2 regions of the Ureibacillus endophyticus genome follow, and region 2 is predicted to be linked to the other one. Evidence: a T-box and tRNA genes for the amino acid it is inferred to sense, from the RefSeq annotation. Region 2 holds a T-box; the other holds one or more tRNA genes.
What was found. A T-box is a leader RNA that pairs with one kind of tRNA and senses whether it is charged. The one in region 2 lies ahead of cysS (cysteine--tRNA ligase), so its partner is inferred to be a tRNA-Cys.
Positions count from the first base shown of each region.

Region 1 (5,000 bases), 610 kb from region 2:
GCCCGAACCCACGCACGTTGAAAAGTGCGGGGATGAGGTGTGGGTAGCGGAGAAATTCCAATCGAACTTGGAGATAGCTGGTTCTCTCCGAAATAGCTTTAGGGCTAGCCTCGTGATGAGAATACTGGAGGTAGAGCACTGTTTGGACTAGGGGGGCATCTCGCTTTACCGAATTCAGACAAACTCCGAATGCCAGATATTTATACACGGGAGTCAGACTGCGAGTGATAAGATCCGTAGTCAAAAGGGAAACAGCCCAGACCACCAGCTAAGGTCCCAAAGTAATCGTTAAGTGGAAAAGGATGTGGCGTTGCTTAGACAACCAGGATGTTGGCTTAGAAGCAGCCATCATTTAAAGAGTGCGTAATAGCTCACTGGTCGAGTGACGCTGCGCCGAAAATGTATCGGGGCTAAACGATTCACCGAAGCTGTGGATGTGCATCTAAGATGCACGTGGTAGGAGAGCGTTCTAAGGGCGTTGAAGTCAGACCGGAAGGACTGGTGGAGCGCTTAGAAGTGAGAATGCCGGTATGAGTAGCGAAAGATGGGTGAGAATCCCATCCACCGTATGACTAAGGTTTCCTGAGGAAGGCTCGTCCGCTCAGGGTTAGTCGGGACCTAAGTCGAGGCCGACAGGCGTAGACGATGGACAACAGGTTGATATTCCTGTACCACCTCCCCGCCGTTTGAGTAATGGGGGGACGCAGTAGGATAGGGTAAGCGTGCGATTGGTTGTGCACGCCCAAGCAGTAAGGCGTGGAAGTAGGCAAATCCGCTTCCTGTAACGTTGAGCTGTAATGGGGAGCTCTTTAAGAGCGAAGTACCTGATTTCACACTGCCAAGAAAAGCCTCTAGCGAGGCGGGAGGTGCCCGTACCGCAAACCGACACAGGTAGTCGAGGAGAGAATCCTAAGGTGTGCGAGAGAACTCTCGTTAAGGAACTCGGCAAAATGACCCCGTAACTTCGGGAGAAGGGGTGCTCTCGAAAGAGAGCCGCAGTGAATAGGCCCAGGCGACTGTTTAGCAAAAACACAGGTCTCTGCAAAACCGTAAGGTGACGTATAGGGGCTGACGCCTGCCCGGTGCTGGAAGGTTAAGAGGAGGGGTTAGCGTAAGCGAAGCTCTGAATTGAAGCCCCAGTAAACGGCGGCCGTAACTATAACGGTCCTAAGGTAGCGAAATTCCTTGTCGGGTAAGTTCCGACCCGCACGAAAGGCGTAACGATCTGGGCACTGTCTCAACGAGAGACTCGGTGAAATTATAGTACCTGTGAAGATGCAGGTTACCCGCGACAGGACGGAAAGACCCCGTGGAGCTTTACTGTAGCCTGATATTGAATTTTGGCACAACTTGTACAGGATAGGTAGGAGCCAGAGAACTCGGAGCGCCAGCTTCGAGGGAGGCGTCGGTGGGATACTACCCTGGTTGTGTTGAAATTCTAACCCGTACCCCTTATCGGGGTAGGAGACAGTGTCAGGTGGACAGTTTGACTGGGGCGGTCGCCTCCTAAAAGGTAACGGAGGCGCCCAAAGGTTCCCTCAGAATGGTTGGAAATCATTCGTAGAGTGTAAAGGCACAAGGGAGCTTGACTGCGAGACCTACAAGTCGAGCAGGGTCGAAAGACGGGCTTAGTGATCCGGTGGTTCCGCATGGAAGGGCCATCGCTCAACGGATAAAAGCTACCCCGGGGATAACAGGCTTATCTCCCCCAAGAGTCCACATCGACGGGGAGGTTTGGCACCTCGATGTCGGCTCATCGCATCCTGGGGCTGTAGTCGGTCCCAAGGGTTGGGCTGTTCGCCCATTAAAGCGGTACGCGAGCTGGGTTCAGAACGTCGTGAGACAGTTCGGTCCCTATCCGTCGTGGGCGTAGGAAATTTGAGAGGAGCTGTCCTTAGTACGAGAGGACCGGGATGGACATACCGCTGGTGTACCAGTTGTCTTGCCAAAGGCATCGCTGGGTAGCTATGTATGGACGGGATAAGTGCTGAAAGCATCTAAGCATGAAGCCCCCCTCAAGATGAGATTTCCCATTACGTAAGTAAGTAAGATCCCTCAAAGACGATGAGGTAGATAGGTTCGAGGTGGAAGTGTGGCGACACATGGAGCTGACGAATACTAATCGATCGAGGACTTAACCACTAACTTGAATGGTCGTTAGTCAATGTCTTTATCCAGTTTTGAGAGAATAAGTAAATTAATCCGAAAAAAGTATAAAAAGTACTTGATATATTTGTGGATTATGATATAATAATACTTGTCTTTCGATAATAGTTTAAATGCTGTTTGCAAGAAGATTATAAATTAAAATACAATTATTCCGAAGTAGCTCAGTGGTAGAGCAACCGGCTGTTAACCGGTTGGTCGTAGGTTCGAGTCCTACCTTCGGAGCCATCTTCTTGGAGAGTTGTCCGAGAGGCCGAAGGAGCACGATTGGAAATCGTGTAGGCGGGTAACACTGTCTCAAGGGTTCAAATCCCTTACTCTCCGCCATCTTAGACAGCCAGATAATCTGGCCCGTTGGTCAAGTGGTTAAGACACCGCCCTTTCACGGCGGTAACACGGGTTCGAATCCCGTACGGGTCACCATTTTATAAAATAGCCAGCATGGAGGATTAGCTCAGCTGGGAGAGCACCTGCCTTACAAGCAGGGGGTCGGCGGTTCGAGCCCGTCATCCTCCACCATATTTTAAACAAAATAGTATTATCGCGGGGTGGAGCAGTTCGGTAGCTCGTCGGGCTCATAACCCGAAGGTCACAGGTTCAAATCCTGTCCCCGCAACCAAGGTCCCGTGGTGTAGCGGTTAACATGCCTGCCTGTCACGCAGGAGATCGCCGGTTCGATCCCGGTCGGGACCGCCATAAAATGGGTCGATAGCTCAGTTGGTAGAGCATTTGACTGAAGCTCAAAGTGTCGGCGGTTCGATTCCGTCTCGACCCATCTTTATTAAAAATTATTTAAATGCCGGTGTAGCTCAGTTGGTAGAGCAACTGACTTGTAATCAGTAGGTCGTGGGTTCGACTCCTATCGCCGGCACCATACTATGGAGGGGTAGCGAAGTGGCTAAACGCGGCGGACTGTAAATCCGCTCCTTCGGGTTCGGCGGTTCGAATCCGTCCCCCTCCACCATTTAAAATAGGGGCATAGTTCAACGGTAGAATAGAGGTCTCCAAAACCTTTGGTGTGGGTTCGATTCCTACTGCCCCTGCCAATAACCAATTTCAACTAAAGTAATGGCGATTGTGGCGAAGTGGTTAACGCATCGGATTGTGGTTCCGACATTCGTGGGTTCGATTCCCATCAGTCGCCCCATATATCCTCAAAAATAATTAGTTGAAATAATATATAAAATTATGGCGATTGTGGCGAAGTGGTTAACGCACCGGATTGTGGTTCCGGCATTCGTGGGTTCGATTCCCATCAGTCGCCCCATTAAAACTAATGAAAACTTCATCAAATTTTTGGGGTATAGCCAAGCGGTAAGGCAACGGATTTTGATTCCGTCATGCCCAGGTTCGAATCCTGGTACCCCAGCCATTTTGCGGAAGTAGTTCAGCGGTAGAACACCACCTTGCCAAGGTGGGGGTCGCGGGTTCGAACCCCGTCTTCCGCTCCAATATTATAATGGCGGCTTAGCCAAGTGGTAAGGCACGGGTCTGCAACACCCTTACCACCGGTTCGAATCCGGTAGCCGCCTCCATTTTATTTATTAATCGGTTTATCCGATGTTTTTTTTATTATTTGACTTTGCCGGTGTGGCGGAATTGGCAGACGCGCACGACTCAAAATCGTGTTCCTTCTGGAGTGTCGGTTCGACCCCGACCACCGGTATCTTTAAATTAAACATTAAACTGACAAGAGTTCTAGCTCAATACTGAGTTAGAACTCTTTTTGGTTCTATATTAATTGTTGGGGTTTGCCTACAATTTATGAAAAACAAAATGCACAACATCACCTATTTTTCTATACTTGAGTTGACTAGAAACAAGCAGAAAAAGGTGAGTTGTGCATTATGAATTTTAACATGGAACTACCAGGATTAAAAGGTGTAAATATTGAAGAAATGGTTGAACAAGAAAATCGTGTACTAGTCTATATTTCCATGCCTATAAAAGAACATATTTGTCCAGCGTGTGGTGAAAAAACAAAGAAAATACATGATTATCGAATGCGAAAAATCGGCCACCTTTCCTTTTGGGGACGTTTAACTAAGTTGATGTATAAATGTCGTCGTTACCGCTGTCAATGTGGAAAGCGTTTTGCAGAAAAGGCTTCATTTGTCGAGCGATATCAACGTTATTCAAGAGAAGCGAATCAAGCGATGACGATTCAATCCGCGAAATCGAAAACATTTAAAGATGCGGCAATGATTCTCGGTACATCTATTTCAACCATCATAAGAAGATTTAAAAAACAAGCAAAAGCAGTATTACCAAAGGGTGTTCAATTACCAAAAGCAATTGCCATTGATGAATACAAGGGAGATACGGATGCAGGAAAATATCAATTAATTATAGCGAATGCGGAAACACATGAACCAATCGATGTTTTGCCTAATCGCAGACTTCAAACGATCAAAACTTATTTGCAAAAATATGGTCAAGAAGTGGAAATCGTTGTCATGGATATGAATGGAAGTTTTAAAGCAGCGGTTCAACAAGCATTGGGAAAACCAATCATTGTGGCGGACCGATTCCATTATTGTCGTTATATCCATTGGGCTTTAGATGAAGTCCGAAGAAAAGTTCAAAAAGAAATGCATGCCTATGATCGTAAGAAATCGAAGAAAATGCGATTTGTTTTACATAAGAATTCCGACAATCTATCAGAGGAAGAACGTTGGTATTTAAATCGATATCTAGCTTTATCATCAGAGTTAAAGCAGGCTTATGAATTAAAAGAAGCATTTAAACAGTGGTTTACAGAATCCAAAAGGAGAGAAAATATACAGGAGGTCAAAAGTGGATTAGAAGCATTTTACCGAAAGGTAGAAGAAGTA
Region 1 covers NZ_JAMYWW010000001.1:2,955,222-2,960,221, reverse strand. Annotated here, with positions in the region: rRNA gene NKR20_RS14725 (23S ribosomal RNA) at 1-2,142, shown strand, start outside; tRNA gene NKR20_RS14720 (tRNA-Asn) at 2,320-2,394, shown strand; tRNA gene NKR20_RS14715 (tRNA-Ser) at 2,402-2,493, shown strand; tRNA gene NKR20_RS14710 (tRNA-Glu) at 2,515-2,589, shown strand; tRNA gene NKR20_RS14705 (tRNA-Val) at 2,610-2,685, shown strand; tRNA gene NKR20_RS14700 (tRNA-Met) at 2,709-2,785, shown strand; tRNA gene NKR20_RS14695 (tRNA-Asp) at 2,787-2,862, shown strand; tRNA gene NKR20_RS14690 (tRNA-Phe) at 2,869-2,941, shown strand; tRNA gene NKR20_RS14685 (tRNA-Thr) at 2,965-3,040, shown strand; tRNA gene NKR20_RS14680 (tRNA-Tyr) at 3,047-3,130, shown strand; tRNA gene NKR20_RS14675 (tRNA-Trp) at 3,139-3,212, shown strand; tRNA gene NKR20_RS14670 (tRNA-His) at 3,238-3,313, shown strand; tRNA gene NKR20_RS14665 (tRNA-His) at 3,358-3,433, shown strand; tRNA gene NKR20_RS14660 (tRNA-Gln) at 3,464-3,538, shown strand; tRNA gene NKR20_RS14655 (tRNA-Gly) at 3,543-3,617, shown strand; tRNA gene NKR20_RS14650 (tRNA-Cys) at 3,628-3,701, shown strand; tRNA gene NKR20_RS14645 (tRNA-Leu) at 3,751-3,832, shown strand; gene NKR20_RS14640 (ISL3 family transposase) at 4,014-5,000, shown strand, end outside.
Region 1: it has a tRNA-Cys gene. The T-box ahead of cysS (cysteine--tRNA ligase) is inferred to sense a tRNA for this amino acid. The anticodon was not compared.

Region 2 (5,000 bases):
TATGCCAGCTTTTATTTCCATCAACAGAGTGGTAAAATTGACAAAGTGATTTTTTAACATATAGGAGGCACTTATATAATGACAAAAGAAGTTCGCGTTCGTTATGCGCCGTCACCAACAGGATTTTTACACATTGGTGGTGCTCGTACAGCGTTATTTAACTATTTATTTGCAAAACATCATAATGGGAAATTTATCGTACGTATTGAGGACACAGATATCGAGCGTAATGTTGAGGGCGGAGAAGCATCACAACTAGATAACTTACGTTGGTTAGGCATTACACCTGATGAGTCAATTGATATCGGTGGACCATACGCACCATATCGCCAAATGGAACGTCTAGACATTTATAAAAAACATGCAGAAGAGCTTCTAGAACGCGGCATTGCTTATAAATGTTTCTGTACATCTGAGGAATTAGAAGCTTCTCGTGAAGAGCAACGTGCACGTGGCGTTGCTGCACCTACTTATAACGGTAAATGTCGTCATTTAACTCCAGAAGAGGTAGCTGCTAAAGAAGCGGAAGGTATTCCTTACACAATTCGTATGCGTGTACCTGAAAACAAAACATATAATTTCACTGACCTTGTGCGCGGTGAAGTTACATTTGAATCAAAAGATATTGGAGATTGGGTACTTGTAAAAGCAAATGGTATCCCAACATATAACTATGCCGTAGTACTAGATGATCATTTCATGGATATTACACATGTTTTCCGTGGAGAAGAGCATTTGTCAAATACGCCTAAACAAATGATGATCTTTGATGCATTTGGTTGGGAATATCCACAATATGGTCATATGACATTAATCGTAAATGAAGATCATAAGAAATTATCAAAACGTGATGAATCAATTATTCAATTCGTTTCTCAATATAAAGATCTTGGGTATTTACCAGAAGCAATGTTTAACTTCTTTGCACTTTTAGGATGGTCTCCTGAAGGCGAGGAAGAGATCTTTACTAAAGAACAGTTCATTGAAATTTTTGATGAAAAGCGTCTTTCGAAGTCACCATCGATGTTCGATAAAAATAAACTAACATGGATGAATAACCAATACATCAAAAAACTTCCTCTTGAACAAGTTGTGGAATTATCTTTACCACATTTACAAAAAGCAGGTTTACTTCCAGCAGAATTAAACGAAGAGCAACAAGCATGGGCTACAGCGTTAATTGGTCTTTACCATAATCAAATGAGCTATGGTGCGGAAATTGTTGAGTTATCAAGTTTATTCTTCACAGAGGAAATTGTATATGATGAAGAAGCGAAAGAAGTATTAGCTGGCGAACAAATTCCTGAAGTTATGACGTCATTTAAAGCTCAACTTGAAGCCCTTGAATCATTTGATCCAGCATCTATTAAAGCTGCAATTAAAGCTGTTCAAAAAGAAACTGGACACAAAGGGAAAAATTTATTTATGCCAATACGTGTCGTAACAACTGGTCAAACTCATGGTCCAGAATTAGCAGATGCAATTGCATTAATTGGTAAAGAAAAAGCCATTGCTCGTATTGAGAAATACGTAAAATAAACGAATGTTATTAATTGACTTTTAAATAGCCTATTGTAAAATGAATTTAACTTTATTCGACTAGAGCGTAAATATTTTTAAAGCGTTGAGAAGGAGAAGTACGTAAAATATGTTTTATAGAGAGGGTCATCATTGGCTGAAAATGACCTAAACCTCTATTTTACGGAAATGCACCTTTCGAGTACTGTGCTGAAAATTTGAGTAGGCAAGTCGATTCGTCCTCGTTAACGGACTGCAAGCGGAAGGCATAACTTTGCTTTCAATCAGAGTGGAACCGCGCTTTAATGCGTCTCTGTCATTTCATAGTGGAATGATAGAGACGTTTTTTATTTAAATAATTTATGGAATCTCAAAAGGAGAGAGTAAGTATGGCGATTCAAATTTTTAACTCTTTAACACGACAAAAGGAGCAGTTTATCCCTCTTGAAGAAGGGAAAGTAAAAATGTATGTATGTGGTCCAACAGTATACAACTTTATTCATATTGGGAATGCTCGTCCTGTTATTGTGTATGATACAGTGCGCCGTTATTTTCAATATAAAGGTTACGATGTGAAATATGTTTCGAACTTCACTGATGTAGATGACAAAATTATTAAAGCTGCTAATGAACTTGGCGAAGAAGTTTTTGAATTAACAGAGCGCTTTATTCACGCTTATTTTGAAGATATCACAGCACTGGGCTGTAAAAAAGCAGATGTTCATCCTCGAGTTACAAATCATATGGATGATATCATTGAATTTATAAAAGTTTTAGTGGAAAAAGGATTTGCTTACGAATCACAAGGGGACGTATATTATCGTACACGTAAATTTGATGGTTACGGCAAACTTTCTCATCAATCAATTGATGATCTAAAGGTTGGAGCTCGTATTGAAGCTGGTGAGAAAAAAGAAGATCCACTTGATTTTGCGTTATGGAAAGCAGCAAAACCAGGCGAGATTAAATGGGAAAGTCCATGGGGTGAAGGTCGTCCAGGATGGCATATTGAATGTTCGGTTATGGCTAGAGAACATTTAGGTGACACAATTGATATTCATGCGGGTGGTCAAGATTTGACTTTCCCACACCATGAAAATGAAATTGCTCAATCAGAAGCGTATACAGGAAAAACTTTTGCGAAATATTGGATGCATAATGGATACATTAATATCGATAATGAAAAAATGTCAAAATCCCTTGGCAATTTCGTGTTAGTAAATGATATCCGTAAGCAAATTGATCCACAAGTGTTACGTTTCTTTATGTTATCAGTACATTACCGTCATCCAATCAACTTTGCACAAGACTTAGTAGAGGCTGCTCGTGCTGGTTTAGAAAGACTTCGTACAGCTTATTCAAATGTGGAATATCGTTTAAATGCTGCAACGAATCTTACTGACAATGGTGAATCATATTTAGCGAAAATAGAAGAGGTTAAGAAATCCTTTGAAGAAGCAATGGATGATGACTTCAATACAGCAAACGCAATTTCTTCTCTATTTGAATTAGCTAAACTTGCTAACACATATTTAAACGAAACTAATACAGAAGAACGTGTATTAAATGCGTTCCTACAAACGTTCAATCAACTTGGAGATGTTTTAGGTATTCAGTTTAAAGTGGAGGCAGAATTATTAGACGAGGAAATTGAAGCTTTGATTGAAGAGCGTAATCAAGCTCGTAAAAATCGTGATTTTGCACGTTCTGATGAAATTCGCGACCAACTATTAAGTATGAACATCATATTAGAAGATACACGCCAAGGTACACGTTGGAAACGAGGGTTATAAGAATGTCTCAACTTCGTATAGAAGATGTAAAGCAGTTAAATGCATTAGCTCTAGCTTATATGGGAGATGCTGTTCTTGAACAAAGAGTGAGAGAGCATCTCCTCCTAAATGGAAGAGCCAAACCAAATCGTCTTCATAAAGAAGCCACTAGTTATGTCTCTGCAAAAGCTCAATCGATGATCGTCCATAAAATGATGGATGAAAATTACTTAACTGAGGAAGAGGTAGCGGTTTTTAAAAGAGGGCGAAATGCTAAATCTGGTTCAATTCCAAAAAATACAGATGTTCAAACCTATCGAAATAGTTCGGGGTTTGAAGCGGTATTAGGAAGCCTATATTTAACGAAGCAATATACACGTGTTAACGAAATCATTGATTACGCAATAGAAATTGTTGAACAATCAAAGGGAGGGTCATAACTTGAGTGAGCAACAAGGTGAAATGATTGCTGGAAAAAATCCGGTGCTTGAAGCTTTGCGTTCAGGTAGAGAAATTAATAAATTATGGATTGCTGAAGGTGTAAAAAAGACGGGAATTAATGAAGTTCTTGATTTAGCTCGTGAGCGTGGTGTGCTTGTTCAATTTGTCCCAAAGAAAAAAGTAGACCAATTATCTGATGCAAATCATCAAGGTATCGTTGCTTCTGTAGCAGCTTATAAATATGCGGAGCTAGAGGATTTATTTAATGCAGCGAAGGAAAAAAATGAGGATCCATTCTTTATTATTTTAGACGAGTTAGAAGATCCACATAATTTGGGTTCGATTATGCGTACAGCAGATGCAATTGGTGTACATGGCATTATTATTCCGAAACGTCGCGCGGTAGGGTTAACAGCTGTTGTCGCAAAAGCATCTACAGGGGCGATTGAACATGTTCCGGTAGTGCGAGTTACAAATTTAGCGCAAACTGTGGACGAACTAAAAGATCGTGGTGTATGGATTGCTGGAACAGATGCGAAAGGCTCAGTGGATTACAGAAAGATGGATGCTACTTTACCGTTAGCAGTCATTATCGGTAGTGAGGGTAGAGGGATGAGCCGATTGTTAAGAGATAAATGTGATTTCCTTTACCACTTACCAATGATTGGACATGTTACATCATTAAATGCCTCGGTTGCTGCAGCGCTTTTAATGTATGAAGTATATAGAAAACGTCAAGAAAAGAATGAATAAACATGCAAACCATTTTAATTGTTGACGGCTACAATATGATTGGAGCTTGGAAGGAATTACGTCCTTTAAAAGATACGAATTTCGAAGAAGCCCGTAATCGCTTGCTAGAGCTCATGGCAGAATTTAAAGCTGCCATGGGATGGCGAGTAATTGTTGTATTTGATGCTCACTTAGTTCCAGGTGTGCAACAGACTTATGTTCAAAATGGTGTAGAAATTATATATACTAGAAAAAACGAAACTGCTGATGAACAAATAGAAAAGTTAACAAATGAATTAAAGGGCAGAAAAATACAAATCTATGTAGCTACATCCGATATGACAGAGCAAAATGTAATATTTGGACAAGGTGCATTGCGAAAGTCAGCACGCGAATTAGAAATTGATATGCAAATTGTTAAGTCAAACATTGCACAAGAAGTTAAGGTGAAACACGAAGAAAAGCCTAAATCTAGAATTCAATTATCGAAAGAAGTTGAACTAGCTTTTGAGAAAATGAGACGGGGTTTGAAATAAC
Region 2 covers NZ_JAMYWW010000001.1:3,560,466-3,565,465, reverse strand. Annotated here, with positions in the region: gene gltX (glutamate--tRNA ligase) at 79-1,539, shown strand; T-box leader at 1,616-1,836, shown strand; gene cysS (cysteine--tRNA ligase) at 1,908-3,311, shown strand; gene NKR20_RS17680 (Mini-ribonuclease 3) at 3,314-3,730, shown strand; gene rlmB (23S rRNA (guanosine(2251)-2'-O)-methyltransferase RlmB) at 3,732-4,484, shown strand; gene NKR20_RS17670 (NYN domain-containing protein) at 4,487-4,999, shown strand.